DNA from 3 places in the Gelria sp. Kuro-4 genome. Region 3 is predicted to be linked to each of the others. Evidence: riboswitches for the same ligand, from Rfam matches in the RefSeq annotation. Region 3 holds a riboswitch; each other region holds the start of a gene.
What was found. A riboswitch is a leader RNA that binds a small molecule or an ion and turns the genes downstream of it on or off. The one in region 3 is predicted to bind lysine.

Region 1 (9,984 bases), 1.3 Mb from region 3:
GTAGCGGCCCGCCAGGGCAGCGGCTTCCGTCGCCGTTACGGCGCGGCCGCCGTACCCGCCGGCCGGCCAGTCGTACCCGTAACCGGCCAGGCCCAGGCGGATCTTTTCCGGCGGTATTTCCCCGGCCGCATAGCGCACCACCTCCTCCACCCAGCCCAAGGAGGCCACCGGGCCGGCGGCGCCGCCGCTCCAGTGCTCGTCGTACGCCATGATCATGATGGCATCGGCGAGCTGTCCCAGGGCGCGGTAATCAAAGGCCCCCGACCAGGCGTTGCTTTTGTCGTCCCAGGTTTTGGCGGGAACGGAAAGCGTCACCTGGTGACCGTCCCGCCCCAGCTCGGCGGCGAGCTCCCGCACGAAGGCGGTGTAGTTGTTGCGGTCGCTGGCGGGGACGTTTTCAAAGTCGATGTTCACCCCGGCGTAGCCGCCGTCGCGCACCAGGCGCGCGATGTTCTCCACCGTGGCCCGGCGCAGGCCTGGCTCCGCCAGCAGGGCATGAACTAGCTGGCGGTCGAAATCGCCGCCCTGGCTGATGTTGTGCACCAGCGCCAGCACAGGTTTTCCGGCCTGCTTGCAGGTCTCCATGAGCCTCGTGAAGGGCCGGCCGCTCACGCTGCCGTCCCAGTTCACGCTGTAGCTGAACGCCGCCAGGGTGGAGATGGCATCCCGGTGAGCGGCCAAGGACTGGAACGACAGGTCGTCGCCTTCGTAATACTCCACATAGTAACCCACCACCTCGAGGCTCTGCCTGGGTGCCGGGGGCGGCGGCGTCTCCGCCGGCGGCGCGGGCGGGAAGGCGCGCGGGACGGCCAGCGCCTGGCCCGGGTAAATCCACTCCGACGTCAGCCCGTTGGCCTGGGAGATGGCTGCAACGGTGGTGCCGTAACGCTGGGCGATGTAGTACAGCGAATCCCCCGGCTGGACTATGTACCGCACGAAGCCCGCTCCGGAACGCGAGGTGTTGCTGAGCGCCTTCTGGAGCGCGGTGAACGTCGCCGGGCCGGCCACGCCGTCGACGATCAGCCCCGCGCGGGCTTGGAACTGGCGGAGCGCCTGCTCGGTTTGGTAACCGAAGTCGCCGTCCACGGGGCCCACGTTGTAGCCCAGCCGGCTTAGGCCGGCCTGCAGTTCGGCCACGTCAGCGCCCGTCAGGCCAAAGTAGAGCAGCCGGTTGCCGAGCGGGGCGGCCTGCGCCGGCAGGGCCGCCGTGAGAACGGTGAGGACGGCCATAAGCACCAGTATGTTTTTTCTCATTCTATTCCTCCTCGGTGTGTTTTCGGTTCTTAGCGGACAGGCCACGTGGTCGTGGCCATTATAACCTGTTACCCGCGCCGGTGTCATGCCGGTGAAAAGGGCGCAGCCTGTCCTGAGAGGAAAAGATAGCGCCAGCTGGAACTGTATCTGCCAGCTGGCGCAATTTGTGACATGCATGGTAACGGGAGGAAAGGTTGCCGGCCCGCCGAACAGCAGGGGCTAAGGTGTGGCCGGGGCCGGCCCGGGTGTCGCCGGCGGCGGAGGGGACGGCGCGCCCGGCCCGGGCGGCGTGCCCCCAAAGGGCCAGGGGAGCTGCCAGTTGCTCCAGGGCGTATGGATGTTGCAGGGCTGCCAGGGTTGGGTCCCCTGGATGAAAATCTCGCGCCGCACCGTTTCCGCCGGGCACCACTGGGTGGCCAGAAGGCCCGATTCGGTGCAGATCTCCGCTTCCACAATGCCGGCCGGCCGGGTAAACTCGTGGGGCGGGGTGCTCGCCAGGGCCGCCGTCAGGAAAGTGGCAAAAATTGGTGCGGCCAGACCGCCGCCGGTGCCGTAAATATCATGAGCCGGCTCATCGTTGCCCACGTACACCGCCGCCACCAGGTCGGGGGTGAGGCCGATGAACCAGGCATTTCCCAGGCTGGTACCCGTTTTCCCGGCCACCGGGCGGTTAAGAAGCCGGCCGACCGCGCTGCCGGTGCCGCCCGGGCGGGTAACGTCTTCCATTATATTGGTGACAATGTACACCGCCCGCGCATCGGCCGCTTGCTGCAGGCGGGGACGGTTTTCCTCCAGCACCCGCCCGTAGCGGTCCTCCACGCGCAGCACCGCCAGCGGCTCCACGCGCCTGCCCCCGTTGGCGAAGGCGCAGAAGGCGGCCGCCATCTCCAGCGGGGTCACCTCGTTGGTCCCCAGCACGGAGGAAAGGTGCGGGGTGAGGGGACTTGTAATACCCAGGTCGTGGGCCACCGCCACCCCTTTAGCGGGGCCCAGCTCGTAGTTGAGCCGTGCCGAGACCACGTTGTCCGAGATGGTGAGCGCCTCGCGCAACGTCAGCGGGCGGAAGTGGTAGTCCTGGCTGCCGTAATCGGTGGGCGTCCAGGGCGGCTGGCCGGGCACCGGCAGGGCGATGGGTTCGCACATGAAGGTGCTGGCCGCTGTGTAGCCGTTTTCCATCGCCGCCAGGTAGACAAAAGGCTTAAAGGCTGAGCCCGGCTGGCGCGGGGCCACAGCCCGGTTGAGCTGGGTCTCGCTGAAGTCCCGCCCGCCGATCAGCGCGCGTATCGCGCCGCTCCTCGGGTCCAGCGCCACCAGCGCCCCCTGCGGCTGCGTTACGCCCCGCGCGTCGCGGAAGGAGACGGGCAGCCCCTGGCGGAAGGCGGCCTCGGCCGCTCCCTGCACAGTAAGGTCCAGGGTGGTGTAGATGTTAAGACCGCCCTTGTTGAGAACGTCCGCGCCGTAGCGCGGCTCCAGCTGCCGCACCACGTAATCCACAAAATAGGGTGCCCGCCCGGTACGCGCCTTCAGCCCCACAAGCCTGAGCGGCTCGTTTTCCGCCGCCCGGGCCTGCTCGGCGCTGATGTAACCCAGCTCCGCCATGCGCTCCAGTACCACCTTGCGGCGCTTCAGCGCGGCCGACGGGTCGATATACGGCGAGTAGCGGGCCGGGCTGCGGGGCAGGCCGGCCAGGAGCGCCGCCTCGCCCAGGGTCAGGTCGCGGGCGTGCTTGCCGAAGTAGGTTTGGGCGGCCACCTCGGCACCGTAAGCCCCGTGGCCGAAATAAATGGTATTGAGGTAGAGGCGCAGGATCTGCTCTTTGGAGTAGCGGGCCTCCAGCTTTAAGGTTAAGAGCAGCTCGCGGATTTTGCGCTCGAAGGTGCGCTCGGGCGTCAGGTAGAGGTTTTTCGCCAGCTGCTGGGTAATGGTGCTGCCGCCTTCCACCACGCGCCCGGCCCTGAGGTTGCGCACGGCTGCGCGCGCGACGGCTACCGGGTCTACGCCGAAGTGTTCGTAGAAACGGTAATCCTCTATCGCCACGACGGCGTTCCTTAAATCCGGTGCGATGTCGGTAAGCGGGACGTCCACCCGGTTCTGGGTATAAAGGCTGGCCACCTGCTGCCCCTGGATGTCGAACAAGCGGCTGGCCAGCGGGACGGCCGCCTGCGGTAGGGGAGTAAAGAGGACGTAGGCGCCGAACGCCAGCGCCAGGACAAGAACGGCGGCCAGCGCCAGCTTAACCAGGGTGACGCTGGTTCTTCGTACATGCTTGGGCACAAGGATCAACCCTTTTCCTTCATCTTTTCTTAGTATTGCCTCTGCTGGAAAACCTATACAGCAGAACCAGGCAGGAGATGGGCGCCGGCCGGCGAAGAAAATTAGAAACCGTGTGCGGCAAAAAACGAAGCAAAGAAGGGAAGCGATGGTTAACCGGACGGCTTTGGAGGCGCGGCTCCTCCGCCGGCGCTGGCTGGTCTGGGGGATGCTGGCTTTTTCCTTTCTTATTGTTTTCTTTCACCGCATCGCCCTGGCGGTGGTGGCCGATCAGCTGATGGCCGAGTTCCACCTCGGCGCCGCCGCCCTGGGGAATCTCGGGGCCGTGTACTTTTATGTCTACACCGTGATGCAAATCCCCAGCGGCGCCCTGGCCGATACGTTGGGCCCCCGGCTCACCGCCAGCGCCGGTACCCTGGTGGCGGGGATAGGCTCCATTGTGTTCGGCCTGGCGCCGCACCTGGGCGTGGCCCTCGCGGGGCGGTTCCTCGTCGGCCTGGGCGTTTCCGTGGTCTTCATTTCACTTCTTAAGATTCAAACCGAGTGGTTCCGGCCGCGCGAGTTTGCCACCATCACCGGCCTCACCTCCCTGGTGGGCAACAGCGGTAACGCCCTGGCGGCCGCGCCGCTGGCCCTCTCGGTGGCGGCCATCGGCTGGCGTAGCTCCTTTGTGGCGGTGGGTGTCCTGGGAAGCCTGGTGGCGGCGGGCTGCTGGCTGGTGGTGCGCAACCGGCCCCAGGACATGGGCCTGCCTTCCATCGCCCAGCTCGAGGCCAGAGAAACAGGGCGGCGCCCGCCGGCGACGGCACCGGGGGGCCGCATCTCCCTGATGCGGGCGCTGGGCTACGTGCGGAGAAGCCCGTACACCCTGCCGCTTTTCATTGCCGCCTTTGGTCTCAACGGCTCGCTCATGGTTATCTCCGCCATGTGGGGCGTACCTTACCTCATGCAGGTTTACAGCCTCAGCCGGGGCGAGGCGGCGCTTTATACCCTGGGCACGGCCGTCGGCGTGATGCTGGCGGGACCCCTCACGGGGATCATCTCCGATGGCCTGCGGCGCCGCAAGGCCCCGCTCCTCGGCTTCACCCTCCTGACGGTGGCGCTGTGGACCCTGCTCGTTGCCTGGCCGGGCCCGCTTCCCCTGCCGCTGCTGCGCGTGCTCTTTTTCCTCCTCGGGCTGAGCTCGGGCGGCTACCTGCTGGTGATGTGCGTGGCCAAGGAAGTAAGCCCGCACGCCATCGCCGGGGTCTCCACTGGGACCATCAACACCGGCTCGTTTCTCGGCGCCGCAGTCCTGCAGCCGCTGGTGGGGCTCATTCTCGATGCCACCTGGGAGGGGGAGCTGGCGAACGGCGTGCGCCTCTACCCGCTGGCCGGTTTTCGCTGGGGCTTCCTGCTTTGCCTGGTGGCTGTGACGGCGGCGTGCGCGGCCGCCTTACGCCTGCCGGAGACGCGGGCCGAGAACATTGCGCCGGCCCTGCCTTTACAAGAATCTGCCTGCCGGCCGCCGGCACCGCCCGGCGCCACGGCCTGAAAGCATGGTCCAACTCTGGGAAGGGGGTTATGAGCCCTATGCCGCTCAAGGTGGTTCTGGCGCTTCTTTTCGTCATCACCGTGTGGGGTGGTTCTTTCCCCGTGGCGAAACTGGCCCTGGCGGAGATCAGCCCCATCAACCTCGCCACCCTGCGCTTCACCCTGGCGAGCCTGCTCTTTTTGCCGGTGATGGGGCTGGGCCTGCGGCGAACGGGGGAGAGGTTGCCGCGCCCGGCGGGGCGCGACTTTATCATGTTCAACGTTCTGGCCCTCCTCGGCGTCACCACCTACTTCATGGTGCAGTACACCGCCGTCAGCCTTACCACGGCCTCCAATGCCGGGATCCTCATCGGCATTGCGCCGCTTTTTGTGGCCGTGCTTTCGGCCCTCTGGTTGGGTGAACGCCTTACCGCGCGGAAAATCGCGGGGATCGCCGTGGCCATGGGCGGCGTGGCTGCGGTGATCAGCCGGGGCACATTCCGCTTCTCCTTCGGCAGCGCCGGCCTGGCCGGGGACCTGCTCATGGTCCTCAACGCCTTCTGCTGGGCGCTTTTTTCCATCCTGGGCAAACAGATGATGCGCCGCTACTCGCCGCTTATCACCACCTTTTACATCACCCTCCTGGGCACGCTCTGGTTCTATCCGGCGGCCCTTCCGTTGGGGGTGCTGCCGGCCGCAGCGCGCCTCACAGCGGGCGGCTGGCTGGCCGTGGCCTTCTTGGGGGCTTTCTGCTCCGTAGGGGGCTACTACTTCTGGTACTGGGGGCTCTCCCAGGTGGAGGCCAGCCGCGTAGCCGTCTTCCAGTACCTACAGCCGCTGGTGTCCTTTGCCCTCTCGGCGCTCATGCTGGGCGAACAGGTGAACCTCGCTACCCTGGGCGGAGGGCTCTTCATCATCGCCGGCGTGGTGCTGGTGACGCGGGCACCTGGCAGTGCCGGGGAAAAACGCGCCGCAGTCGATGCGTAACCATGGAGGTGCAGATATGCTGGATTTAGCCATTGAAAACGTGGTCTTCGCCGACCCGGCGGGTGAGCTCAGCGGGGTGGGTGCGGTGGGCATCGCTGGCGGGCGCATCGCCGCCCTCGGCAGGAGCGTCCCGGCCGCCCGGCGCGTTATCGACGGGCGGGGGCTCACGCTGGCGCCCGGCTTCATCGACCTTCACATGCACGAGGATCCCCTGAGCGGCGAGGGGGCGTCGGCGGTCATCGGCTCAGAGGTGGCCGCCTGCCAGGCGCGCATGGGGGTTACCACCTCCGTCGGCGGCAACTGCGGCCTGGGCACGGGCCACACCGGGACTTACCTTACGCAGCTCGAGCGCCAAGGCAGCCTGGTGAACTACGCCACCTTCGTCGGTTATACGGCGCTGCGCCACGAGCTGGGCATCGGCGACGAGTACCGGCCCGCTGCGGCGGGCGAAGTCGCCCGCCTGCGCGAGGCGGCGCGGGCGGCGCTGGCGGCGGGGGCCGTCGGCATCTCTTTTGGCATCGAGTACACCCCGGGCGCACCCACCGACGAGCTGCTCGCCCTGGCCCGGGTGGCCACCGAGTTTCCAGCGCGCCTCTTGGCGGCGCACTTTCGCTCCGACGCCGACCGGGCGCTCCCTTCCATCGAAGAGATGATCTACCTGGGCCGGGCGACGGGCCTGCCCTTTCAAATCTCCCACCTCGGAAGCTGCGCCGCCTTCGGCATGATGCCGGCGGCGCTGGAACTCATCGCAGCGGCGGCCGCCCGCGGCGAGCGCGTGCTGGCCGACTGCTACCCTTACGCCGCCTTCTGCACCTTCATCGGTGCGGCCGGCTTTGACGGCGATTGCCTGGCCCGCTGGGGCGCCGACTACAGCGCCATTCAGGTAGCGGAGGGGCCCTACGCCGGGCGGCGCTGTGACCGTGCCCTGTTTGCAAAGCTGCGCCGGGAAGCCCCGGAGACCCTGGTGGTGGCCTTCGTGTTGCGGGCCGATGAGGTGCTCCTGGCCCTTAAGCACCCGCTGGTCCTGGTGGGCAGCGATACCCTGCTGCGCGGCGGGCAGGGCCACCCGCGCAGCGCCGGCACCTTCCCACGCGTGCTGGGGCGCTTCGTGCGGGCAGGGAAAATGGCGTTTGCCGACGCCCTGTATAAGATGACCCTGGGCCCGGCTCGGCGCCTGGGCCTTACGGACCGCGGGCGCCTTACGGAAGGCGCCTGGGCGGACCTGGTCCTCTTCGACCCGGCGGTGCTCGCGGACCGGGCCACCTTTGCCGAACCGGCGCGCGCGCCGGAGGGCATCGAGCTGGTCCTGGTGAACGGCCGGGCGGTGGTGGAAAAAGGCCGGCTCACCGGCGCGCGTCCCGGCCACATCTTGCGCGCGCCGCAGCAGTGAGCAGGCCGGCGATGCGCCGGCAGCGGCGCTCCTTCGCAGTATTGAGAAAAACTTTGATAAGTTGATACCTGACCCCGGGGAAGGCGGTTGACAGGGGGGCGGGGGCGTGGTATCATCACCGTGAAGATTTGCTCAATCTCAATATGGGCCTCATCTCAGCCTTTCGCTGGGGTGAGGTAGAGGCGCGGTTGGTCAAGAGTAGCCGTCCAGAGCAGGGCAGCGAGGAGGGACGGGGAAAGGGGCCGCCGCCGAAGCCGGGGGCCGGCGCCGGGCACCCGAGCTGGGCCGGCGGGAAAGACCCGCCGGACTGTCGCCGGAGGCGTCCCCCAGCCGCCGGCGATGAGCTATCTCACCGCAAGGGGAAGGAGGGGTGGAAGCAGTTTATCCTGCAGCCATCGAGGCTGCTTATTATTTTTCAGAAGGAGGACAAGCCGTGGCTAACGATAGCACGGGACAGACCCGGCGGCGCCGGCGTCTCCATGTCCCACACGTTTACGTCCTGCTTTTTGCCATCCTCATCATCGCCGCCGTAGCCACCTGGGTGGTCACCCCTGGAGCTTACGACCAGGTGGAAGGCCCCCGCGGGCGCATGGTGGTCGACCCGAACTCTTTCCATGTGGTGGAGCGGGCCCCGGTGGGCTTCTTCGGCCTCTTCCAAGCCGTGCACAAAGGCATGGTGCAGTCGGCGGATATCATCTTCTTTATTTTTGTGGTTGGGGCTTCTTTTTCCGTCATCAATGCCACCGGAGCCATCGAGGCCGGGATTGAAGCGGCGGCGCGCGCCCTCAAGGGCAACGAGCGACTGGCCATCCCCGTCCTCGTCCTCCTCTTTTCGCTCGGCGGGGCCATATTCGGCATGGCGGAGGAGACCCTGGCTTTCATTCCGATCATTGTGCCCCTGATGCTGGCCCTGGGCTTCGATTCGGTGACGGCGGCGGGCATCGTGCTGGCCGGGGCCAACGCCGGTTTTTCCGCCGCCTTCATGAACCCCTTCACCGTCGGCGTGGCGCAGGGCATCGCCCAGCTGCCGCTCTTTTCGGGTATGGGCCTGCGCCTGGCCGCGTATGCTAGTTTCGTCCTGGTGACGGCGGGCTACATCTTTTGGTACGCCGGCCGGGTGAAGGCGAACCCAACCCTCAGTTCCACTTACGCTGAAGACCGCGCCAAAGAGCAGGACCTGGGCCTGGATAAAGTGCGGGAATTCAAGCCGCAGCACTCGTTGGTGCTCCTGGTGCTGCTGGCCTCGGTGGTGACGTTGGTCTACGGCGTGGTGGAGCTCGGCTGGTATATCACCCAGATCTCAGGGCTGTTCCTGGCCATGGGCGTCCTCGGCGGGCTGGCGGGACGCCTCAGTCCGGACCAGATCGCGGAGGAATTCGTCAAGGGCGCCAAAGAACTGACCTACGGCGCCCTCCTCGTGGGCCTGGCGCGCTCGCTGCTCGTGGTGCTCTCCGACGGCCACATCATGGACACCCTGCTCCACGGCATGGCCACCGCCATCAGCGGTCTGCCCAGCCTCCTCACCGCCTGGGGGATGTACGGCGTCCAGTGCGTGCTGGACTTCGTGGTACCCTCGGGGAGCGGCCAGGCGGCCGTGTCCATGCCCATCATGGCGCCCCTGGCCGACCTGGTGGGGGTCACCCGCCAGACCGCCGTGCTGGCGCTCCAGTTCGGCGACGGCATCTCCAACATCTACAGCCCCACCTCGGGCTACTTCATGGCCGGCCTCGCCCTGGCCGGTGTTACCTGGCCCAAGTGGCTGCGCTGGGTCGCCCCCCTCATCGCTATGCAGTACGTCATCGGGCTGACCTTCATGACCATCGCCCAGCTTACCCACTACGGCCCCTTCTAACCCGGGGTCAGGTATCAACTTTCCACTGTTTTTCTCAAAACTGCAACGCGGGAGCGGGAGGTCGCAGAATGGAGAATGACTTGCGCACCCTCAAGCAAAAAGCCTGGGGGGAGGTAGAGCGGCTGAAGCCGCGCCTGGCAGAGATCTGCCTTGCCATCCATGCCCACCCGGAGCTGGGCGGGGAGGAGTTCTTCGCCCTCGACCTTCTGTCGCGGGAACTTGCGGCGGCCGGCTTCGCAGTGGAACGGGGGTATTTCGGCATCCCCACCGCCTTCCACGCGGTGCTGGCCGGCCGGGCGGCGCGCCCGGCGGTGGCCTTCCTGGCGGAGTACGATGCCCTGCCGGGCCTGGGCCACGCCTGCGGCCACAACATCATCGGCACGGCGGCGCTGGGCGCGGCCCTGGCGCTGGCGCCGCTTCTTGCGGCTCTGCCGGGCGGCATCCACGTTTTCGGTACCCCGGCCGAGGAGACGAACGGCGCCAAGGTGCCCCTGGCCGCCGGCGGGGCCTTCCGCGACATCGATGCCGCCATGATGATCCACCCCTCCGGCCGCACCGTGCTCACCGCCCCCTCGCTGGCCATGGACGCCCTGGAGTTCCGCTTCCGCGGGCGGGCGGCGCATGCCGCCTCCGCGCCGCACGAGGGGATCAACGCCCTGGATGCGGTCATCCTCACCTTCAACGCGGTGAACGCGCTCCGCCAGCATGTGCGCCCCGA
Region 2 (9,984 bases), 1.3 Mb from region 3:
TCGGCGGCCACGAGGACAGCGGCCTGCCCCGAGATCTCGCTCATGGCAGCCAGCACCGGGCGGACGCCGCCTGCGCCCTGAACCTTTTCCCAGCCCAGCCCCACCGCCTGTTTTTGAAGGAGCGCCTTCAGGAGCGGGCGGTTTTTGCTGAACATGAGGAAAGCGAGCAGCACCTGCCCGGCCCGGAGAAGTTCCACTTCCTCCTCCACCGGCTCCTTTACCTTAACGATCACCTCGGCCGCCCGGTAAAGTGCGGCCAGGTCGCTCACCACCTCCGCACCGGCCGCGGCATACTCGGCGTCGCTCCAGCCGCTCCCGGCACCGGCGCCTTCCTCCACCAGGACGCGGTGTCCCAGGCGCGTAAGTGCCGCCGCCCCGTTCGGCACCACGGCCACCCTGAGTTCCCCCGGCACCCTTTCCCGGGGTACAGCAATAAGCACGGCAATCCCCCCTAAATTTCCCTTTCGGCGCCCGGCCCGGCTTTCCTGCTCCCGGCGCACCGGGGCGGGAAAAAAGCGATGAGGCAGGGCTTTTCCTGCCTCATCTGGCCTTGTCCAGGCGTTCTTTGATGTCTGTCAGGACCTCCTCCGGGGTCCGCCCTTCGGCGGAAATCACCGGGACGGCCGTGGTGCGGTCGGCCATGCCCAAGAAGGAGTCATCCTGCCCGCTTATCACCACGGCCGCGGCGTCTTCCTGTCTGCCGCTGAGATCCACCACGTCGTACCCTTGCCGGGTCAGGTACTTTTTGACGTAGTCCAGCCCGGCCTCGACGGCGATCCTCTCTGCCACACAGCCACCTCCCGCAGTTCTTGCTGATAGCTTTTCCGCGCTCCCGCGGCTTTATCCGGAAACAGCCGCCCACCCGGCGAAGGGAGGGTAGGTAGAGCACGCGCCGGCGCGCGCCACCAGGTGGCACAGGCTCACGATATCGAACACGGGAAGGCGGCTTTCCTCCTGCACCGCGCGTGCAAAGGGCGGCAGGTTGGTGCACTCGAGGACGATGGAGCCGATCTCCGGGTGAGCGGAAGCCAACCGGCGGGCGGCGTGGCGCACCTCGTTTTCGACAGCCGCCGGATCCAGCGTTGCTTCGCCCCGAATAAACGTGCGGGTGAACTCCGGGGCCTCCTCCAGCCCGTAGATCACGTGCGGCACTTCTTCTGCACCCACCGCGGCCAGGTGGCGCGGTGAGAGGCTCGGTGCGTGGGCGGTGATGATGCCTACCGGCCGCCCGCCGGTGAGGCGCCAGGCCAGCGGCACCTGCAGCAGGCTCGATGTAAAGAGCGGGACCTTCACACTGGCGGCAAGCTCCGCCTGCCAAAGGGCAAGAAAGCCGCAGCTCGTGGTGATGGTGCGCACCCCAGCGGCCTCAAGTTCCTGCGCCGCCGCGATGAAGGGCGTGAGCAGGGCCGGGTCCGCCTCTTCAACCACCTTAAGCGGTGAGGCACCCTTAACCACCTGGTAACGCACCGGAAATGGGAAGGTGGCGGCGTTGCCCACATCGCCCGGGAGGCGCGGGAAACGCGTATCCAGCATGATGATTCCCAGGACCTGGCCGTAGTTGGTGTAACCGCCCTCAATCAGTGCCATGCCGCTTCTCCTTTCGCCTGCCGCGCGCCGGCCCGCCGGCTAGAACAGCTGGAACCAGGCCGCCAGGCCCGTCAGGGCGAAGTAGAGGGTAACCGGGAGGGCCATCAGCATCACCCGCACCGGGTCCACCTTCTTGGCCAGGATACCGCCGACAATCCCTACCACCACAAAGGTGGTCAGGCACACCGGCGGCATGGACTGCCCGGCCATGGCCAGGTGGGCCGCGCCGAGCGCCGCCTTGGCCGGGGCGACACCCAGGTTTTGAGTGAGGATGGGACCTAGAAAGGGCACCAGCGTGTTTTGCGCGGTGGTCTGCGACCCGGTGAGCATGCCCAGGAGGAGCATGGCTGCGCCGCCGCCCAGCTTAAGCGCCGCCGGTGTGAGGCCCTTGGTGAAGGCCACCACCTGGTCGATCATGCCCGAGGCGTAAAAGGCACCGATCATGACGCCGGCGCAGAGCTGGATCTGTACGGTTTTAGAGACGGCGGCCAGACCCTTGCGGAAGATGGTCCCCGCGTCGCGGCGCACGCGCCGGAAGGTGAAGGCCACCAGGGTGGCCACGATGATGGCCTGGATGATGCGGTTGGTCAGAGCCTTGGCGATGGGGACTCCCGCGAAAGGAAGCAGCGGGTCCAGCACCTTAAGCAGTTCCACCTTGAAGCCGGACCGCAGCACGACAATGCCCGCCAGGACGGCGAGGGGCAAAAGGCGCAGCCATTCCTGCGCCAGAATCCGGCCGGCCGTCCGGTCCGGGATAAGCTCGGCGGGCAATTCTTTGATGCGCACGTAGCGCCAGACGGTGAAGAGGCCCACGATGACGCCGAGGCTCACGGTTACGTAGCCGGTGTTCACCACCGGGTCGACCGGCGTACCTACCAGGCCGGCGGCTAGAAAGAAGGCCTGGGTGATGGGCGGCATGATGGAACCGAGGATACCGCCCAGGAGGATGATGACACTTGTCTCCTCGGGGCTGAGGCCCAGCTCCGCCAGGGAGAGCACCACCAGCACCCCGATGACCGTGACGGCGGCGATGGCGTCACCCAGGAGGGACCCCGCCAGCACCAGGGTGAGGAGCACCGCCGCGATGAGCCCCTTGGGCGAGCGGCCGAAGAGGGCGCGGAAGGTGTTGAGCACAGTGTCCATGGTGCCGAGGCTAACCTGGGACTGGGCATAAATGCTCCCGAAGATGGAAAGGCCGATCACCCAGGCGATGCGGTCGATGCCGTCGATGGCCGCCAGGAGGGCCGCGCCCGGGGCCACGCCGCCGAAGAGGAAAGCCAGGAAGGCGGCGGTGAGAAGCCCCAGGCGCACTTCCCCGCCGATTTTGGGAAGGGGTATCAGGATAATCAGGAACAGGGCCGCCACCGGGATGAGGACGCTCAACACGGGCCAACCACCTCCTCGCCACTGCAGGTCTCGTTTGAATAAAAAGTGCGGGCGGCACAAAGGGTTCTCCCGTCGGGCGCGAGATCCGACCCCGATCGCGAACGACGGGCGATACAACTTTCGCTGCATCACCGGCGCCGAAAGAGTATCTTCTTTCGTCGGCTGGGTGCTCAAGGCGTGACCTTCAGCTGCCCGCCCTGGTCTTTGCCGCGGGCAAAGCGGTCCACGGCGAACTCGGCCAGGGGAAACGACGTTCGGCCGCTGAGGATGAGCTCCGCCAGCAGCCGGCCGGTGATGGGGGCCAGGGCGATCCCGTCACCCTCGTGCCCCGCCGCAATGTAGAGATTCTCCCACCCCGGCGCTTTGCCGAGGAAGGGCAGGCCGTCGGGGGTGTACGGGCGGAGCCCGGCAAAAGTGCGGACGGCGTGGAGCCTCGCCAGCGCCGGCATGATACGGGTGGCGTGGCGGACGACTGCCCTGATGCCGAGCGGCGTGGTCCCCTTATCCCAATCCACAAATTCCCGCGTGCTGCCGATGAGAAAGCCCCCGCTCTGCGTTTGCTCCAGGGCCAGCCCCACCCCCAGGCGCAGCGCCTCGTCCTCCGCCGCCGCCAGCAGCTCCGGGTGGTACTTGGCGGCGATGTAGCGGGCACAGAGGAAAATGTGGTGCACCAAGGGCGGAGCCGGCTCCGTTACCACCAGCTGGCCGCGGCGCGGCCGCAGCGGCAGCTCCAAGCCGAGCGGGGCGACGAGCTGCGGGGTGAAAACGCCCGTGGCGAACACCACCGCCCCCGCGGCGATCTCTTCTCCCCCCGCCACCACGGCGCTGAGGCGCCCGCCGGCGCGGCGCAGCCTCTCGAGCGGCGTCCCCTGGCGCAGCGTCGCCCCCAGCCGCGCTGCGGCCTGAGCGAACCCCAGCACCACCTGCAAGGGATTCACCTGGCTGTCCTGGGGGCTGTAGGTGGCACCCACGATGTGCGGTGCCAGGGCGGGTTCCAAGCGGCGGGCCTCGTCGCCGGAAAGGAGGCGCACGTCCAAGCCGATGGCCTGTTGCTTGGCCATAAAGGTGCGCATGGCCGGAAGTTCTTCTTCGCGCTCAATGACGATGAGCCCGCCGCAGTTGTTGTACTCAATATCCCACTCCAGCTCGTCCGCCAGGCCCCGATACAGCTCCGCGGACGCCAGGGCCAGCGACAGGTGTACCCCCGGGCTTTTCGACTGGAGGATCACAAAGCCGTCGCAGGCGGAAGACGTCTCGGCGCCCAGTTCCGCCCGCTCCACAAGAAGAACATCCGCGCCCTGCTTGGCCAGGTAGTAGGTGACGGCGGTGCCAATAACGCCGCCGCCCACCACCACCACATCCGGAGCCTTCATGCCTTCTCCCCCTTCAGGCCGGCCAGCATCAGCGGGCGCGTCGGCGGGCGGTAAGTGCCGGGGGGGATCTGGGCCGGGCTCTGGCCTGTCTCCTGGGCGAGAAGCTGGATGATCAGGCGACGGCAGGTGCATCCCTGGCAGAGGCCCATGCCGGCCCGGGTGAATTTTTTGATGGCTTTCACCGTGGTCGCTCCGGCGCGGATGGCACGCCGGATGTCGCCCTTGGTTACCTCCTCGCAGCGGCAGATGATCACATCGTCGTCATTTCTCATCGCTCAGCCTCCTCATCCCCCGCACTTCCGCGGCCAGGGCACTGGGTACGGCCAGGGTAACCAGCCAGGTGCCGTCCGAGGTGCGCACCTGGCGCACCGCCGTCACGGGAGCGGCCGCCACCGCCCTGCCTTCACGGTCTACGGCGGTCACCACAGCGCCCACCTTAGGCAGCGGCAGGAACTCGTAGGGGAAGGTCACCTCGGCCGCCTCGCCCTCTTCCTTCACCAGGAAAATGGCCAGGCCCGGGCAGGCGGCGACGCACAGGCCGCAGCCGCTGCACTTGGCTGGGTCCAGGCGCGGGCGGGCCGTGATAGGCTCGCCCACCTGGATGGCCCCCTGGGGACAGGCCGTCTCGCAAGGGTTGCAGGGAATCTCCTCGGGACACTCGATCACTGCCACCGGCCGCCGCTGCATTTGAGCCACCCTTTCACGATTTCCTCCTGGGCGCGCCGGCGCCCGCCGCCGAAGGGCCCGCTGCGCAGGGCTTCGAGCCTGCGGCGCGCCGCTTCCTTTTCCGCTTCCAGCTCCGGGCCGCCCCGGCCGGCGAAGGCCGCCGCCGCCAGGCCGGCCAGGCACCCCTCCTCCAGGGCCGTGGAGGCCTCCTCTACGCCGGCCGCATCCCCGGCGACAAAGAGGCCGGGTACGGTGGTTTCCATGTCGGCGTTGTGGAGCGGTACATGCCCGCCCAGGGGGCCGGAGTATGCAAAGCGGCACCCGGCCTGCCACGCCAGCTCCGTGAGCGGAGTTAAGCCTACCGCCAGGCAGATGAGGTCCACCGCAAACGTCTGTTCGCTGCCCCGCACCGGCCGCCCGTTGTCATCCAGGGCCGCAATGGTGACCGCCTCGAGCTCTCGGCCGCCGGCGGCAGCCAGCACCGTGTGCCGCGTCCAGATGGGAACGCCCGCGCGCCGGAGCTTCGCCGCATGGACGGCGTAGCCGCCGATGTGCGGCGCCGCCTCCACCACTCCCAGCACCTCAGCCCCCGCCTGCAGGAGCTGGTAAGAAACGATCAGCCCGACGTTGCCGGCCCCCACCATAAGCGCCCGCCGCCCCGGCAGCACGCGGTGGAGGTTCACGAACGTCTGCACCGCCCCGGCGCCCATCACCCCGGGCAGGGTGCAGCCGGGAAAGGCCAGGGCGTTTTCGCCGGCGCCGGTGGCCAGTACAATGGAACGCGCCGTAAGGGTGGAGGTGGTACCCTCCCGGGCCACGCCCAGGGTGTGGTCAAAAAGGCCGTAGGCCACTGTATCCATCCACAAGGCCACGCCCTGGGCCCTGCAGGCGGCCCCCAACTCGGCCGCGATGCGGAAGCCGCGCACCCCGGCATGGTGCGCCCGGGAACCGAAAAATTTATGGATCTGTTTGCGCAGCTGCCCGCCGGGCACGGCGTTTTCGTCGATAAGCACCACGTCCGCTCCGGCTCGGCGGGCGGCCAGGGCCGCCGACAGCCCGGCGGGCCCGCCGCCCACCACGGCCACCTCCGTCACTTCCGCTCCGGCCACTGCCCCAGCCCCCTTTGCGTCTCCACCTTCATGCCCGCCCGAACCGGGGTGACGCAGGTACGGACGTTGGGGACGCCGTCCACCGTCATCACGCAGTCGGTGCAGCGCCCGATGCCGCAGAAGGGGCCGCGCGGCTCGCCGCGCCGCTTGGTGGTGCGGAAGGCGCGGATGCCTGCGGCGAAAAGCGCGGCGGCGATGGGTTCGCCGGCGCGGGCCGGTACCTTTTTGCCGTCCACCTCAATCCAAACCACCGGGGCCGCGGGCAGCGGGCCCAGGATGGGGTGTTCTTCTATGCGCAACTCTTCCTCCCCCTTTACCATTTCTGCGCTCCGCGCGGGGGGGTTCCCGCCGTAAAGACGCAAAAACAGCCAGGCAGACAGGCCTGGCCGTATAGGCGCTTGAGCCCATCTCTCCCTCCCCAGCTGTGAGATAGCTCACCACCTGCGGTCCGGGGTGGCCGCAGGTGACAGTCCGGCAGCTCTTAACTGCCGACCCAGCTCAGGCGCCTGGAGCGGTCGCCCGGCTTCGGCGGCGGCCCCTTTCCCCGCCCTTCTCCGCTGCCCTGCTCTGGGCGGCTACTCATGGCCTGCCGCGCCTCTACCCCACCTCAGCGCTACAGCGCGTCGCAAGCAAGGACTGAGATGAGGCAACTATTCTTTTAATTCATATCTTACCGCTCATTATCCGGGGGTGTCAAGGGGGATTCCCGGGGAGCGAGCCGGGGTCTTCCCAGGCGGCCTTAAGGAGACGGATCACCTCGTCGTCACTTACCGGTGGGAAAGCGGCGTAGTACTCCCCCACAGCCTGAAAGGCGGGCGGCTCCTCGAGGCAGAGCACCTCATCGGCCACAGCCCGAAGGCGCGCAATGCTCTCGGCGGGGCCCACGGGGACGGCCAGAGTAAGGCTGGCCGGCCCGTCCCGGCGCAGAAGACGCAAGGCCAACAGGTCTGTGATCCCGGTGGCCACGCCGTCATCCACGAGGATGACATGCCGGCCGCCGACACGGGGCGGGGGACGGTCACCGCGGTAAAAGCGCAGGCGGCGCGCAGCCTCGGCCGCCTGGCGCGCCGCTTCGCGCCGCAGGTAATCCTCGCCGACGCCCAGACGGGCAATGAGGGCAGCGTCCCTGAGCTCGGTACCGTCGGGGGCCACGGCGCCGATGGCCAGCTCGGGATTAAAGGGGCTGCCTATTTTGCGCGGTTGGATGATGTCGAGGTCGCCGCCCAGGCGCCGCCACACGGGGAAGGCCACCGGCACCCCGCCCCGTGGAACGGCCAGGATGAGCGGATCCGGCTTCGCCACCTCGGCGAGAGCGACGGCCAGCTGTTCGCCGGCTGCGCGGCGGTCGCTGAACATGAGCCACCCCTACCTGTCGTTCTGCTCGTACGTCGTCCTTACCAGTATGGGCGGACAGAAAACGCGTTATGTACGGCCGGCGGCCCTCACGCGGCCGCCGCCGGGGATATGCTCTTCGGTTTCAACCAGGAACGGGCGTTGTCCCCAAGTTCCCCTGCCGCTTCCACGGGAAGGGGGCGTTCCGCCGGCGCTTTCACCTTCTGGTCCGTGAAGACCTCAACGCCGGGCGCGACCGCGGCCGGCGGCAGAATCCACTATGAAGGCGACATCCACGGGGCCGTTTCTTTGCCCCGTTGATCACACGTGTCAAGACAAACTTACGCTGCAGGCGAAACTTCCACCTCACGGGCCATGGGCTCGGGCCGCGTGGTCTGATGCCTTTCCCTCTTAAGAGGAGGCGTTAGCGAAGGCGTTCTCCATTTCGGGAGCCGCCGCCGTGCTCTTGCGGGCGCCTTCTTCCGCCCCGCGCATCTCGCAGGTGCCGAGAAAGAACCCGCCATCGCTTACCGCTAGGTTGGTCACATGGATCTTGCCCCGCACCTTGCCGGTAGCCGTGATTTCAAGGCGGCCCTCCAGGTCGAGTTCCCCCTCCACCTCCCCGGCCACGGTCGCATGGCGGGCCTTGATGTTGGCGGTGGCGCGCCCGCTTTCGCTGATGACGACATCGCCCTTTACGGCGATGTCACCTTCCACCCGGCCCTCGATGCGCAGCGTACCGTGCGCCGTGATGTTGCCTTTAAACTCGGTGCCCCGCCCCAGGATGGTATCCACCTGGTCGTAATTGATCTCGTCCTTCTTTTTTACAGCAAACATGCAGCGTGCATCCTCCTTCGGCCCTCCAGCCCGGGGAAGCGCCGGAACCACCGCCCCCGGCCTCCCGCGCCGGGGAGCAGAGGGTGTCTTCCGTTACAGCAGGAAGTCCAGCGGGTTTTCCTTGCGGCCCTGGTAAATGACCTCGTAGTGAACGTGCGGCCCGGTGCTGCGCCCGGTGTTGCCCACGTAAGCGATGACCTCGCCCCGTTTTACGGTTTGACCGGCGCGCACATTGAGCTTGGAGTTGTGCCCGTAAGCGGTCTGGTAGCCGTAGCCGTGATCGATGATGACGAAGCGCCCGTAACCGCTCTTCCACCCGGCGAACACCACGCGGCCTGCGCCGGTGGCCCGCACCGGTGCGCCGTACGGGGCGGCGATGTCCAGGCCTTCGTGGAACTCTACGCCCGGGCCGAAGGGTGAGCGCCGGAGGCCGAAACGGGAGGTTACCGAGCCGCGTACCGGCCAAGCGTTTGGTACATGTTCCAGACGCTGCCGGTACTGGGCGACCCTGGCCTTCAGATCCGCCAGGCGCGCCCGGGTGGGTTCCAGCGCCCCGGCTGCGCTGCCCAGCACCGCGTCGATATCCGCGGGGTGCACACCGCGGGACGCTCCCCCGCGCGGTGCGCTCTTCGCCGGCTGCGCGGCTCCCTCAGGCCCCCGGGGCAGGTCCAGCATCTCCCGCACCTGGCTGTCCAGCGTGTTGAGCTCATTCAGGCGCTCTTCCACATCCGCCGCCCGCGCGGCCAATGCCTCCAGCTGGCGGGCCTGCTCGCGGTTGACGCTGCGCAGGGCGTTTATTTCGGCCGCCGCCGAACGCAGGCGCAGGTAGTCGTAGCCCAACCAGGCCAGGCTGAGGGCGGCCAGGACGGTGCACAAGGCACCCAGGCGCAGGAGCACAGTGGGTATGCGCAGGTTGCGGCACTGCTCACCGGAATGAGGCGCGATGATAACGGTGAAGGCGGGAGGTGGCGGTGCGGGGCGACGCCGGCGGACCAAATTGTGCGGAAGTCGCAATGGAACCACCTCAAGCAAAAGCGCTATTGATGTTCGATTGCCCTTTGTTTAATCATTCTCCGCCCTCGCTGGAAATTCCTGCTCATGGGAGTATAAAAAGGGTACAGGCCTTTTAATGTGCCTGTGCCGTAGTAGCGATGGCCTGTTCTTCTTCTGCGGTGAGGTGGTAGGTGGACTTTCCGCCCTGGACCGGTTTGGCATACACCCGCGATTCATCGCGACCGAAGAGGCTGCTCAGTACCACGCCGTCCCCGTGCCCATCTAAGATGGCAACGGCAAAGCTGAGATCGCTGCCCGTATCGGGGAACGCGTTGAACCGCACGATCCCCACGTGCTGTACCGCGCGTTGTTGTGCCGTTTCCAGTTCCCGCAAGGCGAAACGCAGGTCCCGCAGCGCCTCGTTCTGCTCACGCGCCCGGCTTAAGGTTTCATTGAGGAGGTCTTCGAGGGAGGCGGCGGCATTCCCCGCCATGAAAGCCCGGTAACGCCTGGTAAGCACCCCCACCCGCAGCCAGAGCAACACCACCAGTATGAGCAGAATGGCAACCGCCGTGAGGAGGACGAGGAGCACGGGAACGGCCCCCGTGCCGAGCAGAGAAGAGAGGTAAGTGCTGTCCATAGAGAAAGGTTCGCTCCTTTTGTAGCTTGCAGCCTGAGGTTATAGGCCGGCCTCCCGCGCC
Region 3 (9,984 bases):
CTGCCTGCCGGTGAAGGTGTTCTACGGCCACACCCTCCAGCTGGTTCCCCGGGTGGATTATCTTTTCGTGCCGCGGCTGGTGAGCGCCGAGCCGGGAACCTACATCTGTCCTAAGCTCATGGGCCTGCCGGACATGCTGCGCCATGCCGGCCTGAAGCTCCCCCCGGTGCTCGGGCCCACGTTGAACGCCCGCCTGGGGCGCCGGGCCTGGGAGAACAGCCTGCTTAATACGGCCCGGGTGCTGGGCTTTACGGTTGCGGACGCCAGGGCCGCCTGGCGGGCGGCCGCCGGCGAACAGGCGCGTTACCTGGTGCGCCTGGGTGAGGGGAGGGCACCCCTGGAGGAGGAAGGCGTGGCCCCGGAAGCAGCGGCCGCACCGGTTAAGGGCACCCTCTTGGTGCTGGGACACCCTTACAACGTCTTCGACGAGTTTGTCAACATGGGACTCATCGCGCGCCTTAAGCGCCGGGGTTACCGCGTGCTTACCGCGGAGATGCTGCCCAGCCGGCTCATCGCCGCCGAGGCGGCACGGCTTCCCAAGTCGCTCTTTTGGAGCCTGGGCCGGCTCATCCTAGGCGCAGGCGGCCACTACCTGCGCGGGGGCGGTGTCGCCGGCATCATCCACGTGGTGTCCTTCGGCTGCGGCCCCGACTCCCTGGTGGGCGAGCTCCTGGAACGCCGCGCCCACCGCCGGGGACGCTTACCCTTTCTCCTTTTAACCCTGGATGAGCACACGGGTGAAGGCGGTTTGGTGACCCGCGTGGAGGCTTTCCTGGACATGATCGAATGGAGGGGCGCGTCGTGAAGGTGACTTTTCCTCATATGGGGCACATCTATATCCCGCTGCGCGCTTTTTTTACGGCCTTGGGGGTGGAGGTGGTGGTGCCTCCTCCGGTCAGCCGGGAGACGCTGAGCCTGGGGACGCGCTATGCACCGGAGTTCGCCTGTTTGCCGCTCAAGGTGAACGTGGGCAACTTCCTTGAGGCGGCCCGCAAAGGGGCGGATACCGTGGTGATGGCCGGCGGGGTGGGACCCTGCCGCTTCGGTTATTACGCCCAGGTGGAGCAGGAAATCTTGCGCGACCTGGGAGTAAATCTGCGCATGGTGGTGCTGGAGCCCCCGCAGGGCCACTGGCGGGAACTCTGGCAGGGCCTGCGCGACATCACCGGCGGGGCCGGCCTGCGGGAGATCTGGCGGGCCGGCCGGCTGGCCTGGCGCAAGCTGACCGTCCTGGACGAACTGGAACACGAGGTGCATCGGGCGCGGGCGCAGGAAGGTGAGCGCGGGGCCACCACCAGGGCGTGGCAAAGGATTCTCGACCAGGTGGATGAAGCCGGCAGCGTGCCGGAGGTGGAGGAGGCGGCCCGCCGGGGGAAGGTACTCCTTAAGGCTCTGCCTCGCCGGGAAGGCGAGGCCCCGCTGCGCATCGGGATCGTGGGCGAGATTTACACGGTGCTGGAGCCGGCCGTGAACCTGGAGTTGGAGCGCGTGCTGGGGGAAATGGGCGCTATCGTGGAGCGCTCCATCTACCTCAGCGACTGGGTGAAAACCAACTTGGTGCTACACTCCCTGCACCTCAGGGACGACCGGGAAGAGTACCGCCTGGCTGCGCCCTACCTGGGCCACTTTGTCGGCGGGCACGGCCTGGAAAGCATCAGCTGGACCGTGCGTTACGCCCGCGCCGGTTTTGACGGGGTTATTCAGCTGGCGCCGCTCACCTGCATGCCGGAAATAGTGGCGGAAAGCATCCTGCCCAAGGTGAGCCGGGATGTGGGTATTCCTGTCCTCACCTTTATGCTGGATGAGCATGCCAGTGAGGTAGGGGTGCGCACCCGGCTGGAGGCCTTCTGCGACCTCCTGTGCGCCCGGCGCCGGCAGAAAGAAGGAGGAACAGCGTTTGCAGGCGTATCTCGGCATTGACGTCGGTTCGGTGAGCACCAACCTGGTACTTTTAGACGAAGGGGGGGAAGTGCTCACCAGCCTTTACCTCAGGACCCGCGGCAATCCCATCCGGGCCGTGCAGGAGGGCCTGGCCTGCGTGGAGCGGGAAATCCCTGCGCGCCTCAGCATCGCCGGTGTTGGTACCACCGGCAGCGGGCGGCAGCTCGCGGCGGCCATGGTGGGCGCCGATGCGGTGAAAAACGAGATCACCGCTCATGCGGTGGCCGCCTTGAGCCAGGTCCCGGCCGTGCAGACGGTGCTGGAGATCGGGGGCCAGGATTCCAAGATCATCATCCTCCGCCACGGCGTGGTGGTGGACTTTGCCATGAATACCGTCTGCGCGGCCGGAACGGGTTCCTTTCTCGACCGCCAGGCGGCCCGGCTGGGCGTGCCCATCGAGGAGTTCGGCGGCCTGGCCGTGAAAGCCGCCAACCCGGTACGGATCGCCGGCCGCTGCGCTGTCTTTGCCGAGTCGGACATGATTCACAAGCAACAGCTGGGACACCCGGTGGAGGATATCGTGGCCGGGCTCTGCCAGGCCTTGGTGCGCAACTACCTGAACAACGTGGCTAAAGGGAAGGAAATCCGCTCCCCTATTCTTTTTCAGGGCGGCGTGGCGGCCAATGTGGGCATGCGCCGGGCCTTTGAAGAGGCGCTGGGCCGGGCGGTCACGGTACCGGCGCACCACGCGGTCATGGGGGCGCTGGGGGCCGCCCAGCTGGCCCGCCGGGCCGTGGCCGACGGCAGCCCTTCCCGCTTCCAGGGCTTTGACGTGAGCCGCTGGCGTTTTCAGGTGGCCAGCCGCTCCTGCAGCGGCTGCGCCAACCAGTGCGAGGTGGTGGAGATTCGTGCCGGCGACCGGGTGCTGGCGCGCTGGGGCGACCGCTGCGGCCGCTGGAGCCTCACCGGCGAGGCCGCCGGCAGGTAAAATGTATGTTACGGCGCCGCACGGCGTTGACAGCGGGGACAGGGGCGTGTTATGATAAGCGCAAACTTTTAGCACCTCATCTCGGCTGAGGTGGGGTAGAGGCGCGAGGGCCAAGAGTAACCCGCTCGAGCAGGGCAGCGAGGAAGGCGGGGGAAAGGGGCCGTCGCCGAAGCAGGGAAGAGGCGCCGGCTTCCCGGCTGGGCCCAGGCTGAACAAGTCTGGGACTGTCACCGGCGGTTTACCGTGGCTGCCGGTGGAGCGCTATCTCACGGAAAGGGGGTAGCCAGGGATGAGAGTGTCCCGTTCCGCTAAAGGCCGCTTTCTCGTTTAGTTTTACTCCCCAGCGGAGGGTTAAACAAGCGAGGAGGCGGACGTAATGAAGCTTATGGGGACGGCCCGGATAAACGGGCAAGGGTATCTGGAGATCGGCGGTGTGCCTGTACCGGACCTGGCAGCGCGGTACGGCACCCCGCTTTATGTCATGGATGAAGAGCTCATCCGCGCCAACTGCCGCAGCTGGCGCAAGGCGGCGCAGGCGAACTTCCCCCGGGCCGAGGTGGCCTACGCCTGCAAGGCCTTTTGCACCCTGGCCATGTGCCGCCTGGCCGAGGAAGAGGAACTGGCCCTGGATGTGGTCTCCGGCGGCGAGCTCTACACGGCGCTGACGGCGGGCTTTCCGGCGGGACGCATTTACTTCAACGGCAACAATAAGAGCCCGGCCGAGCTGGAGCAAGCAGTGCGGGCGCGGGTGGGGCGCATCATCGTCGATAACTTTTACGAGCTCGACCTCCTGGAAGAAGTGGCGGCACGGCTGCACCAGCGGGTGAGTGTTCTCCTCCGGGTCTCGCCCGGGATTGAGGCGCACACCCACGCTTACGTTCAGACCGGCCAACTGGATTCCAAATTCGGCTTTACGCTGGAAAACGGTCAGGCGCTTACGGCAGTGGAGGAGGCTCTAACGAAGAGCCGCCTGGATCTTAGAGGGTTGCACTGTCACATCGGTTCGCAAATCTTTGCCCTTGATGGCTACGTTAAAGCGGCCCAGGTGATGATCGATTTTCTTGGCGAAGTGAGGCGCCTCACCGGCCTTACCTTCGAGGAATTGGACCTGGGCGGAGGGCTGGGGGTGTACTACAGCGACGACGATGCCCCGGTGAGCCCGGCCGCCTGTATCGATACCATCGCGGCGGCCCTCAAGGCTTACTGTCAGGAGAAGCGCTTTCCCCTGCCGAAGGTGATCTTCGAGCCCGGCCGTTCCATCGTCGGCCCGGCGGGAACTGCTGTCTACCGGGTAGGGGCGCGCAAGGAAATCCCGGGCGTGCGCACCTACGTCGCCGTGGACGGTGGTATGGCCGATAACCCGCGCCCGGCCCTCTATGGGTCGCGCTACAGCGCCCTGGTGGCCAACAAGGCGAATCACCTGCCGGCCGAGGTGGTGACCATTGCCGGCAAGTGCTGTGAGTCGGGCGATGTACTCATCCAAGACATTAACCTGCCGCGGCTGGAGCCGGGCGACCTCATCGCCGTCTTTACGGCCGGGGCCTATCAGTATTCCATGGCCAGCAACTACAACCGCCTGGCCCGCCCGGCGGTGGTCTTTGTCCGCGATGGCCGGGCCTCTGTGGTGGTCCAGCGGGAAAGCCTGGCGGACCTGGTGCGCAACGACCGCATTCCCGCCGCGTGGCGTGAGCAGGAGTCTTTGCGGGCGGTGCGCTGAAACGAATGCGCAAGCCAGACGGGGACCGGCCCCGTTCTGGCTTTTTTTCGCCCCTTGGTTGTGCTATAATTTCCCTTAAGTGGCACGCCGGGAAAGGCGCCGGCGCGCAGGCGATGAAGCGCGACTGGACCGGCCGGGCCGCGGGACAAAGAGGAAGGAAGGTACGTATGTGGCTTGCCCGCGACATGATCTTTCGCATTCCGGCCCTGCTGCTGGCGCTGACGGTACATGAGTATGCCCATGCGAAGGTGGCGGATGCGCTGGGTGATCCCACGCCCCGCGCTTACGGGCGGCTGACGCTTAATCCGCTGGCTCACCTGGACCCTTTAGGGCTCTTAATGCTCTGGCTGGTGCGCTTCGGCTGGGCCAAGCCGGTTCCGATAAACCCCAATTACCTGCGGCCGCGCCGGGCCGGCCTGATCCTCGTCTCCCTGGCTGGAGCGGGGGCCAACGTCCTGACGGCGCTTGTCCTCTTAATTCTCCTTAAGCTGCAGGTGCTGCTCTTCAACGAAGGCCTGGCCAGCATTGTGGAGCTGGCCATGTGGTATAATATTTTTCTGGCTGTCTTTAACTTAATACCGATTCCGCCTCTGGACGGCTCAAAGGTGCTGGCGGAGCTGCTGCCGCGCCGCACAGCCTATGAGCTGGCGCGCTGGGAGCCGTACGGCCCGGTAATCCTTATCGTGCTCCTTTACCTGGGCCTGACCAGCATAATCCTCTTACCGCTTGCCTCCTGGTTGTACCAGGTTTTGTACAGCGTGACCGACCTTATTGTGTTTGGCTTCCTGTATCGTATCCTGCTGCGCTTTTGAAGCAGCCAAATCTCTACGCGAAGGGATGAGAGGGATGAAAGGTCGTGTTCTCAACGGCATGCGCCCGACGGGGCGACTCCACCTGGGCAATTACCTGGGCTCTGTGGTCAACATGGTGGAGCTGCAAAAGGATTACGAGTGTTACTTCACCATCGTTGATTGGCACGCCTTGACGACAGGCTATGAGGATACAGCTGAGCTGCAGGATAACATTCTGAACATCGCCATCGACTGGCTGAGCGCCGGGATTGACCCGGAGAAGAGCACCGTATTTGTTCAGTCCAACGTGAAGGAACATGGCGAACTGCACCTACTCTTTTCCATGGTCACCCCGCTCTCCTGGCTCGAGCGGGTGCCGACGTACAAGGAACAGCTCAAGCAGCTGGAAGGCCGCAACATCGCCACCTACGGTTTCTTGGGTTATCCGGTGCTGATGGCCGCCGACATCCTTGTTTACAAGGCCGACACGGTTCCGGTGGGTGAGGACCAGCTGCCCCACCTGGAGATCGCCCGGGAGATTGCCCGGCGTTTCAACTTCCTCTACCAGAAACAGGTCTTTCCCGAGCCCCAGGCTAAGCTTACCAAGTTCGCGTTGCTGCCCGGTATCGACGGCCGCAAGATGAGCAAGAGCTACGGCAACGAGATCCGCATGTCGGACTCGCCGGAGGAAATCCGCGCCAAGGTGGCGCAGATGGTCACCGACCCTGAGCGCATCAAAAAGACCGATCCCGGGCACCCGGAGGTTTGCGTCCCTTACCAGTTCTACAAGGCCTTCAGCGCTGCCACCCACGAAGCGGTGGCAAAGGAGTGCAAGAGCGCCGGCATCGGCTGCGTGGCATGCAAGCGGCGGCTGGCCGATGTGATCGCCGAGCGGATGGCGCCCATTCATGAACGGCGCCAGCAGCTTGCGGCTCACCCGGACGACGTGCGCGATATCCTCCGGGAAGGGGCACGGCGGGCGCGCCTGGTGGCGGCCCGTACCGTCGAGGAAGCCCGGGAAGCCATGAACCTGCGCGACCTTTAGGTTTAGGTACGTGGCCGTGGCGTACGAGGTTAGGCTGGAGAACTTCAGCGGGCCGTTCGACCTCCTCTGCCACTTAATCGAAGCCCGGGAACTTGACATCTGCACTATCTCCTTGGCTGCGGTGGTGGACCAGTATTTGGCGTACGTGGAGGCGGCCGCCGGCCAGACCGACCTGGATGCCATCGGGGAGTTTCTGGTGATGGCGGCCCGCCTCCTGGTGCTGAAGGCCCGCATGCTGCTGCCGGCGACCGAAGCGCCGCCGGAGGAGGATGAAGAGGAAAGCCCTGAGCAGCTGGTGGACCACCTGCGTGAGTACAAGGCTTTCCGGGATGCAGCGCGGGAGCTGGCCCGCCGCCTGAGTGAGGAGACGAACTTTTTCCCTTCACCGGGCCTTGGCGCCGCGGAGCTGGGCGAGGCCCGGGCCGAGCGGCCGGAGCTGAAGCTTGACCCGGAGGTGCTTTCAGCCGCCTGGGCCCGTGTGGCCCCGCTCTTCAAGCCGCCGGCTCCGGTCACCATCATCCCTGATACGCCCACGGTTCAGGAGGAGCTTAAGCGGCTCCTCAGGCGCCTGCGGCAGGTGCCGACGATGGAGTTCCGGCGTTACCTGGGCCGGAGGGCGCGCCCGGGCCGCGTAGTGCCGGCTTTTCTGGCCCTCTTGGAGCTTTGGCACCGCGAGCGGGTGCGGGTCTGGCAAAAGGAGCGGTTCGGGGAAATCATCGTGGCGCGGCAGGAGGGTGAGACGTGCAGCTCGAATCAGTGACGGCTCTTCTGGAGGCGCTGCTTTTTGCCGCCGGCCGGCCGGTTTCCGTTTCCGAGCTGGCGGCTGCGGTCGGGCTTTCGGTCGAGGATGCCGAGCTCGCGCTGGCGGAGCTTAGGCGCCAGCTGGCGGAGGGCAGGCGCGGCCTGGTCCTGCGTGAGGTGGCGGGCGGTCTGCAGCTTTTTACCCGGCCTGAATTTGCCCCCTACATCCGCCGCCTGCTGCAGCCGCCGGAGAGACCACGCCTTTCCCAGGCGGCACTGGAAACCCTGGCCATCATCGCCTACCGCCAGCCCATCACCCGGCTGGAGATTGAGGCGGTGCGCGGGGTCCGGGTGGACCAGGTGCTCTTTACCCTGGAAGAGCGGGGCCTGATAACGGCGGTGGGCCGCAAGGAGGGGCCGGGCCGGCCCGTTCTTTTTGGAACCACACCGGCCTTTTTGCGCAGCTTGGGCCTGAAGAGCTTAGGCGACCTGCCCCCGCTGCCGGAAGCGGCGGCAACAAGTGAAGGCCGCCCCCCAAAAGAAAGCCACCCGCAAGCAAAAAGCCCGGAATAATTCTTCCGGGCTTTTTGTATGAGCGCACGCAGAAGGGAAAGAATAGGCAAAAGGCTGGGGGGTGAGGCGGGTTGCCTTACGGGTATTTTGGGGTGGCCCCCCTCCTTTTGTTCATACTTTTCCTGGCGGCGCGCATCCGGCTCGAACTGGTTTACTGCACCTGTCCGCAGGAAGAATTCGCACTGCGCCTCGGCCTGCTCTGGCAGGTACGCCGGTGCCAGATCAGGCTGCCGTTTTACACCTGGCGGCCGGGTGCGGGCGGGGGGCAGCCCAGCGCGCGCCTGGGTGGGCGCCGGTGGGGCGCCCGGGTGCGTTTAGCGGACACGCGTTTCCTGCTCCGGTTGGCTGCGGGCTTGCTGCAGCGGCTCGAGCTCGAGGCCGAAGGCTGGATTAGATTTGGCACCGGGGACGCCGCCGCCACCGGTTTTGCGAGTGGCCTCATCTGGAGCGGCCTGGGGCTGGCGCAGGCGCTGGCGCAGCAGGTGCTGCGGCGCAGCCGCATCCGCATCCAGCTGGAACCCGAGTTTGCGCGCGGCTGCCTGGAGGTGGATCTTAAGTGCATAGCCGCTGTGCCTGTGACTCATATTATAAGTGTTGCTGCACGCGCCCTTACATACCTGTGGCAAGAGCAGGCAGAACGAAAGCGGCGAGGGGGTAAAGAAGGATGGCCGAACATCCTATTCAGGGCCTCATGAAGACGGCTATGGAGAGCATCAAGGACATGGTGGATGTCAACACCGTGGTCGGGGACCCGGTGGAGACCCCGGACGGCAGCGTGATCATTCCCGTGTCTCGGGTCTCGCTGGGCTTTGCCGCCGGCGGCGGGGAGTACGAACCCCGGGGCGGCGGCCAGGGTGGGGAGGCTGGAGCCGCCCTGCCTTTTGGCGGCGGCAGCGGTGCCGGGGTGAGTGTGCAACCGGTGGCCTTTGTGGTGGTGGGCGGAGGGCAGGTGCGGCTCCTGCCGGTGGACAGCCGGGCCCTTTACGACCGCCTGATCGACCTGGCACCGCAGGTGCTCGAGCACCTGGATTCCCTGGTCGGCGGCCTGAAAACCAAGCGCCCGCGCGAAGATACGGAAGAAGAAAACGGGCGTGGCCGTTCCCGTTACCGGGGAAGTGACCATGAACCGTCACCGGAGTACAGCCCTCAAGGGCGAAGATAGAGCAGGCACGAAAGGAGGCCGTCGGCCTCCTTTCTTCGTTGTTCTGCCCCTTGCCGGCCCATCATAGCCATGAAAAGAGAAGGCATGTAAGGGGTGGGAAGATGCTCGATGTGCTCTGGCTCTCCTTTCTTGTCGGCGGCCTCGGCCTGGCCCTCGTAAACGGGCGTTCCGAGGCGGTGACCCTGGCGCTGATGCAGGCCTCGGCCGAGGCAGTGGAACTGGCCCTGGGGCTGGTCGGCGCCATGGCGTTTTGGCTCGGGCTGATGCGCATCGCCGAAGAGGCCGGACTGGTCCGCGGCCTGGCCCGGGTACTGGCACCGCTCTTCCGCTTCCTTTTCCCCAGTGTGCCCAAGGGGGACCAGGCGGAAGGGGCGATCCTCATGAACATCGCCGCCAACGTGCTCGGTTTGGGCAACGCGGCGACGCCCCTGGGGCTTAAGGCCATGCAACGCCTGCAGGAGCTGAACCCGCACCCCGAAGAAGCGACGCCGGCCATGTGTACCTTCCTGGCGCTTAACACCTGCTGTGTCACCCTGGTTCCTACCGCGGTACTCGCAGCGCGGGCCGCGGCTGGATCGTCGGCGCCGGCGGTGATTGTCGGTCCGACGTTTCTCGCCACCTTAACCGCCACGGTGGTGGCGGTTGCAGCCGATCGGCTGTTCCGTTCGCGCTGGAAGAGGTGAAGGGGATCATGGCTGCTGCTTTGCTTTGGGCCAGCAACGCCGCCGTCCTGATGTTTGTCCTTCTGGTGCTGGTGGCGGGCTGGTGCCGGGGCGTCAAGGTGTATGAGACCTTTTTGGCCGGCGCTCAGGAAGGCTTCGAGCTGGCGGTGCGGCTGATCCCTTACCTGGTCGGTATGCTGGTGGCCATCGCCACATTGCGTGCCTCCGGCCTGCTGGATATTGCCCTGGCACCGCTGCGCGGCCCCCTGGCCACCCTGGGGCTCCCACCCGAGCTTCTCCCCCTCGCCCTTGCCCGGCCCCTTTCAGGCAGCGCCTCCTTTGCCCTGATGGCGGATGCCCTGCAGACCTACGGGCCGGACTCGCTGCTCGGGCGCATGGCTTCCACCATGCAGGGCGCCACCGA

Region 1: another riboswitch for lysine. It lies ahead of K5554_RS03850 (YfcC family protein); the one in region 3 lies ahead of lysA (diaminopimelate decarboxylase).
Region 2: another riboswitch for lysine. It lies ahead of K5554_RS02840 ((2Fe-2S)-binding protein); the one in region 3 lies ahead of lysA (diaminopimelate decarboxylase).

Annotation. Positions count from the first base shown of each region.
Region 1 is NZ_AP024619.1:742,760-752,743, forward strand. It holds gene K5554_RS03825 (glycosyl hydrolase family 18 protein) at 1-1,254, opposite strand, end outside; gene K5554_RS03830 (transglycosylase domain-containing protein) at 1,474-3,528, opposite strand; gene K5554_RS03835 (MFS transporter) at 3,674-5,059, shown strand; gene K5554_RS03840 (DMT family transporter) at 5,098-6,024, shown strand; gene K5554_RS03845 (amidohydrolase family protein) at 6,041-7,414, shown strand; lysine riboswitch at 7,584-7,769, shown strand; gene K5554_RS03850 (YfcC family protein) at 7,848-9,266, shown strand; gene K5554_RS03855 (M20 family metallopeptidase) at 9,335-9,984, shown strand, end outside.
Region 2 is NZ_AP024619.1:538,082-548,065, reverse strand. It holds gene K5554_RS02880 (NAD(P)-dependent oxidoreductase) at 1-440, opposite strand, end outside; gene K5554_RS02875 (YkuS family protein) at 541-789, opposite strand; gene K5554_RS02870 (aspartate/glutamate racemase family protein) at 841-1,587, opposite strand; gene K5554_RS02865 (TRAP transporter large permease subunit) at 1,627-2,973, opposite strand; gene K5554_RS02860 (FAD-binding oxidoreductase) at 3,144-4,346, opposite strand; gene K5554_RS02855 ((2Fe-2S)-binding protein) at 4,343-4,618, opposite strand; gene K5554_RS02850 (4Fe-4S dicluster domain-containing protein) at 4,608-5,033, opposite strand; gene K5554_RS02845 (NAD(P)/FAD-dependent oxidoreductase) at 5,009-6,121, opposite strand; gene K5554_RS02840 ((2Fe-2S)-binding protein) at 6,103-6,420, opposite strand; lysine riboswitch at 6,544-6,729, opposite strand; gene K5554_RS02835 (phosphoribosyltransferase) at 6,815-7,477, opposite strand; gene K5554_RS02830 (polymer-forming cytoskeletal protein) at 7,865-8,290, opposite strand; gene K5554_RS14380 (M23 family metallopeptidase) at 8,384-9,304, opposite strand; gene K5554_RS02820 (DUF4446 family protein) at 9,417-9,923, opposite strand; gene K5554_RS02815 (ParB/RepB/Spo0J family partition protein) at 9,963-9,984, opposite strand, start outside.
Region 3 is NZ_AP024619.1:2,086,611-2,096,594, reverse strand. It holds gene K5554_RS10485 (acyl-CoA dehydratase activase-related protein) at 1-805, shown strand, start outside; gene K5554_RS10480 (acyl-CoA dehydratase activase-related protein) at 802-1,920, shown strand; gene K5554_RS10475 (acyl-CoA dehydratase activase) at 1,898-2,869, shown strand; lysine riboswitch at 2,958-3,141, shown strand; gene lysA (diaminopimelate decarboxylase) at 3,246-4,586, shown strand; gene K5554_RS10465 (site-2 protease family protein) at 4,754-5,398, shown strand; gene trpS (tryptophan--tRNA ligase) at 5,433-6,422, shown strand; gene K5554_RS10455 (ScpA family protein) at 6,433-7,182, shown strand; gene scpB (SMC-Scp complex subunit ScpB) at 7,164-7,736, shown strand; gene K5554_RS10445 (DUF2953 domain-containing protein) at 7,844-8,431, shown strand; gene ytfJ (GerW family sporulation protein) at 8,401-8,898, shown strand; gene K5554_RS10435 (nucleoside recognition domain-containing protein) at 9,000-9,581, shown strand; gene K5554_RS10430 (spore maturation protein) at 9,590-9,984, shown strand, end outside.